Linked DNA regions of Desulfosediminicola ganghwensis. The protein of the gene in region 2 interacts with the protein of the main gene of each other region in a pairwise test. Links are inferred from orthologs where the notes say so. Each region holds a gene or a part of one and is shown on either strand. Other genes may lie near its edges.

Region 1 (2,868 bases), 360 kb from region 2 along the record:
AATTCCGGGCAGGTGTATGTGTTCTACGGGGAGTACGAAACGATGGAGGCTGCGCGGATGGCACGAGACGCAATCTCTGATGCACTGCGGGAACATAGCCCCTATGTGCTTTCGGTTCCGGTGGCTGTTCAAAAGCTTCTTTAAGCTCTGTGCTCCATAACCGGATTAAAAGGGTCATGTGAGGAACACTTCATTTTTCTTATTTCAGATGAGGGAGCTTATTCAATCCCCTGCGATGATTATCACTGCACCAATGTTTTTTGGGTCTGCATGTATACTTTGTCATGAGGGAATGTGCAGCAAGGGTGCTTACTATCGGGCAGGGCATACCATAAGTAGTTAAAATTAAACTATGGGTGTGTATTTGATTGTGCATCGATGATGCTGTTGTTCGTGTGGAGCCAGTGTGGCAAATGTGTGCTGAGTCGGACGACGGGATGATGGAAAGTGAAGTGTGACGCAAAAAGAAAAGGTTACACAAAATTAATTGTGTAACCTTTTTATATCTGTGGTGGAGCTAGGCGGGATCGAACCGCCGACCTCTTGAATGCCATTCAAGCGCTCTCCCAGCTGAGCTATAGCCCCACATTTTGCTCTCTGCAATTTGTGACCGATTATATACCTGGCTTTGAAATCGCTGTCAACGAAATTTCTTCTATTATTGTAGCCGACACCTAATTTGTTGCCAAACCCTATGGTGGTTTGTTATGGTTTGGAGTTTTGTAAGTGATCTCTTAGAGACCTTGAATTTACGCGATTGAGGGGGGTAAAACACCAAGTCGATATCCCGCTGAATTGATCATCTAATTTCCCCACTGAAGGTGGTTTTTTTACTCCAAGGAAGGCTGTATGTATTCACCATTTAACTTTCTTTTTGGTTGGCTCTCTAACGATCTTGCAATAGATCTAGGCACAGCCAATTGTGTGTTGTACGTCAAAGGTAAAGGGATCGTGTTGCGTGAGCCCTCCGTTGTTGCGGTCCGCCAGGATGGCAGGATGAGCAAAGTGCTTGCAGTTGGGCAGGAGGCGAAAATGATGCTCGGCAAGACACCGGGCAACATCAAAGCAATCAGGCCGATCAAGGATGGCGTAATCGCCGATTTTGAAGTGACTGAGGCTATGCTACGTTATTTCATCAACAAAGTTCATAACAGGCGTACCCTTGTTCATCCGCGTATTATGATCTCGGTTCCATCCGGAATTACCCAGGTGGAAAAGCGTGCGGTAAAAGAATCTGCAGAGTCGGCCGGTGCCCGCGAAGTATATCTCATCGAAGAGCCAATGGCAGCCGCGATCGGTGCAGATTTGCCTATTACTGAGCCGACAGCGAACATGATCATCGATATCGGTGGTGGCACCACAGAGGTTGCAGTGATTTCCCTTGCCGGAATTGTTTATGCCAAATCAGTTCGTGTTGCTGGCGATAAGATGGATGAGGCTATTCTGCAGTACATCAAGCGCAAACATAACCTGGCGATTGGTGAGAGAACTTCAGAGTCGATTAAGACCACTATCGGTAATGTTATGCCGGAAGAGCCATACGAGACCATGGAAATCAAGGGACGCGACCTGGTTTCAGGTGTTCCGAAAACTCTCACTATTTCAGCCGACGAGATTCAGTCTGCAATTGCCGAGCAGGTAGACGTGATTGTTGAGGCCGTAAGGGTGGCACTTGAGGTGACTCCACCAGAACTTGCTGCTGATATCGTCGATCAGGGAATTGTGCTGACCGGTGGTGGAGCACTGTTGAAGAATCTTGATAAGTGCTTGAAAGAGGCTACAGGAATGCCGATTATCGTAGCAGATGATCCGCTTTCTTCAGTGGTACTTGGCTCGGGCAAGGCTCTGGACAATCTGGATATTCTGCGAGAAGTCACCATCTATTAACCGGCTTGCACAGGCCGTTTTTTCGCCTGGCAGGTTGTGTTGGAATGTATCGGTTCAACCTGGCGGTTGGACGCCAAGGTGGTATCGGTTTCTAGCCGATGAATGTTAAGTGGAGATCCGTGAGAAATCGAGCGAAAGCGAGAAATGGACAATCTGGCCTGCTTTCAGTGCGAATCCTGCTATTGTTCGGGACTCTGCTGGTGGTGGGCCTTCTTTTGCTTGCCTCAATGCTGGGCGGGCGCTTTGGGGCGTTGCACAGGGTAACGCTTGACCTGATAGCTCCATTGCAATCAGCGGTCACGCACTCATTATCCGGGGTCGCGGCGATAAAAGACGATTATATAGCCCTGATCGAAGTCAGAGAAGACAATAAACGGCTGAAGGCGTTGGTCGATAAGTACATGCTGGAGTTGAGCGAACGTCGGGAAGGGTATCAGAAGTACAAACACTACGAGGAGTTGCTTGAGTTCAAACAGCAAGAGGGGTTTGGCCGTATAACCGCACGAGTTGTGGGTAAAGATCCGTCACTCTGGTTCCAGACTATAATTATTGACCGTGGCTCGGAAGATGATGTGGTTGAGGGTATGGTGGTGGTCAATCCGCGCGGGGTGGTAGGCCAGATTATTCATGCTTCTGAAAATTATTCCAAGGTCTTGCTGGCAAATGCGCCCAGTAGTGCAATTGATGCAATGCTTCAGAAAAACAGAGTGCGCGGCATCTTAAAAGGTGCCGGAGAGCATGGCTACGTACTGCAGTATGTTCTGAAAAATGATGATGTCGCAAAAGGTGATTATATTGTAACTGCCGGTATCGGTGGTATATTCCCGGCTGGTATTCCGCTGGGGCGTGTCTCCAATGTTCGCATCATGGAGCGTGGCATGTTTCAGGAAATAGAGGTTGAGCCGAGCGTGGATTTTCAAAAACTTGAAGTAGTTTTTGTTGACCTCACTGACCGTAAAAAAATCTTGCGTGAAATGTATA
Region 2 (2,961 bases):
TCCAACAGCTGATTGTCGATAGCTTTGCGTGCCGCTTCAACCGCACGATGCTCTCCAACCGCAGCGCCTGACCCCATAACCGCCGGACCAACTTCTTTCATTACGGTTCTGAGATCGGCAAAGTCGGCGTTGATAAGCCCCGGCACATTGATCAGGTCGGTTATACCTTTCACCGCCTGCAGCAGCACATCATCGGCCATGCTCAACATATCCGAAAGTTTGCTGTTTTTCTGCATCAACGACAACAAACGGTCATTGGGCACGGTTATAATGGTGTCGACATACTTCTGCAGTTCATCCCAACCCAGGTCGGCATTCTTCGAGCGGAACTTGCCTTCGAAGTTGAATGGTTTGGTCACCACTGCAACAGTAAGCGCACCAAGCTCTTTTGAGACTTTTGCCACAACCGGGGCTGCACCGGTACCGGTACCACCACCCAATCCTGCCGTGACAAAAACCATGTCGGCACCCTTCAGCGATTCCTTAATATCCTCAAGGGATTCCAAGGCAGCCTGCTCTCCGGTCTCCGGCGTGGCGCCGGCTCCCAGCCCTTTGGTAACACTTGGGCCAAGCTGCAAGCAGACATCAGCCTTTGATTGCATAAGGGCCTGCTTGTCGGTATTGGCTGCGATAAAATCCACACCCTGCAGTCGATTGGTAACCATGGTGTTGATCGCATTGCCGCCACCACCGCCGACACCGATTACTTTTACGACTGCTACACCTTCTACTTCTGCCATTCTGAACGGCATACGGTTCCCCCTGCTACTCAATTAGATTATCGCTTGGGTAATGCGACAACCATAACATTCAAATAGTGCATAATATAGCACTTACACCCGTTCCAATAAACAAAAAATTACAGTCACATGATTTTTTTGACCCAGCCTTTCAGCTTGTCCAGAGCCGATGGTTCCCTGTTCTGAATTTCGCTATTTTTGTTCCTGCCAAATAGCACCAGGCCGGTCGCGGTAGTACAACGTGGCGAGTGAATCTCGTCCAATTTACCACAAACACCTGACGGATATCCTATACGGACAGGCAAATCAAAAATTTGTTCTGCTAAATCGATAATATTTGCCAGCAGCGCGGTTCCGCCAGTGATGACGATACCGCCATTTATCTTATTTTTCTGGCCACTGGCAACAAGCTCCCGATCAATCATTTCAAGAATTTCAATGGTCCTGGCCTCGAGAATGTCAACCAGCACCTTCTGGGTAACCTTTCGGGGCTGTCTGTCTCCGACAGTTGGTACGTCCACCACGAGATTCGGCTTGATAATTGATGAGATAGCCCCACCATAATCTTCCTTCAAGCGCTCCGCCTCCTGCAGGGGAGTCCTGAGCCCCACAGAGAGATCGTTGGTAAGGTTGTGTCCACCGAGACCAATCTCACAGGTATGACGGATGGTACCTTCACAAAAAACCGCTACATCTGTAGTGCCGCCACCAATATCAACCAGCGCTACCCCTAGTTCCATCTCATCAGGGCTGAGGACCGCATGGGCTGAAGCTATAGACTCCAGTACCAGCTCGGCAACTTCAAGATTTGCCTTGTTGCAGCAGGTCACCAGATTGTGTACTGCTCCGATATCCGCGGTGACGATATGTACATTTGTTACCAGCCTTACACCGGTCATCCCCAGAGGGTTCTGAATGCCGGTATGATCATCAACCATGTACTCCTGTGGCATTACATGAATAACGCGCTGGTTCTCGGAAATTTTCACAGTCCTGGCGGCATTGATCACATCGTCAATATCCGACTTTTTGATCTCCCTATTATTTACCGCCACAATACCCGGACTATTAAAACCTTTAATGTGATTGCCTGCGATGCCGACATAGACATAACTCGAACGAAGATTGCATCCAGCCGACTCTTCCGCCAGGCGCACCGCCTCCTTTATGGAGTTCACGGTTGACTCGATATTGACGACTACACCTTTCCTGAGACCGTTTGACGGTACTGTGCCGGTGCCGATTACGTCAACCCTGCCCGGAAAGACCTCACCGACAATACAACAGATTTTGGTGGTACCGATATCAAGACCGACAATGATATCACCAAACTCCCTCTCAACCGGTTCAAGTTGTTCATCTACCGGCTCGATTTCGTCTACCGGTTCGTGTACGACCGACTCAAGTTCTTTGTTTTCTCTCATTTCGTCAACTCGACTCACTCTGTGCAACCAACACTTTACCGTTGTAATAGTCCATTCGGATATACTCCACACCTGAGAGTAAAACTCCTTTTCCCCGTCCTCTGTACAACGAATCAAGCACTCTCAACAAACGAGAATACTTTTGTCTAATTTCACCCCTGCCAAAAAAGATAGGGAACTTGTAATCGACCAGATAAACAACCAGCTCGCCTCTCTCATTTATATGTATCTCCGATACCGACTGGGCCGGAAGATTCGGATTATTCTGGCTCACTACCCGGATGAAATCATAAACATCACTGAAAATCGCTTTCTTCTCCTGCTCATCGTTTACGCGATCCAGGCCGGTGATAACGGGAAAATCAACATCATCCTCAGCTGAAACCCGCAAAAACGGCAATCCGTACCGGTCGACATAATAGAGCTGTGGTTTGCCGCTGGTGACCACATTCATCAAGGCAACCGGTGTGTACTCTTTGACCGAAATGGCGATATCAGTCGGCCAGTTTCGTTTTATACTGACCTGACTCACCCAGGGATGCTTGCCGATGTTGTTGACCACCCTGGCCTGGTCCAGGCCCAGCAGACTGGTCTGGTACAGGGTTATGCCGGATAGCTGTCGGATCTCTTCTTCCGGAACAACCCTGCAACCCGAATACTGTATATTGCGTACCTTGAAAAAAGATAGATCCGCCAGCAACATCCCCACCCAACCGGGCCCACCGAGAGCGAGGAAAAGGCTGGAAACCACCAGCAAAACTGCTGCAGGCGCCAACCACACTTTCCTGGAATCTGCC

The links.
Region 1: the proteins of ftsA (region 2) and FCL45_RS22145 interact in binary tests that used the Escherichia coli proteins (3 or more experiments, as listed by UniProt). The link is inferred for Desulfosediminicola ganghwensis from one-to-one orthologs.

The regions. Positions count from the first base shown.
Region 1 is NZ_CP050699.1:5,122,161-5,125,028, reverse strand. What follows is about bases 53-2,868. They hold FCL45_RS22145 (rod shape-determining protein), read left to right. Parts: upstream 53-849; coding sequence 850-1,887; downstream 1,888-2,868. Other genes in these bases: mreC (rod shape-determining protein MreC), read left to right, coding at 2,007-2,868; FCL45_RS22155 (AAA family ATPase), read left to right, coding at 53-144. In the rest of the region: more of FCL45_RS22155, read left to right, coding at 1-52. UniProt on the Escherichia coli protein: Forms membrane-associated dynamic filaments that are essential for cell shape determination. Acts by regulating cell wall synthesis and cell elongation, and thus cell shape.
Region 2 is NZ_CP050699.1:4,758,215-4,761,175, forward strand. The notes cover bases 16-2,924. They hold ftsA (cell division protein FtsA), read right to left. Parts: upstream 2,165-2,924; coding sequence 866-2,164; downstream 16-865. Other genes in these bases: ftsZ (cell division protein FtsZ), read right to left, coding at 16-752; FCL45_RS20455 (cell division protein FtsQ/DivIB), read right to left, coding at 2,169-2,924. Also shown: more of ftsZ, read right to left, coding at 1-15; more of FCL45_RS20455, read right to left, coding at 2,925-2,961. UniProt on the Escherichia coli protein: Essential cell division protein that assists in the assembly of the Z ring. May serve as the principal membrane anchor for the Z ring.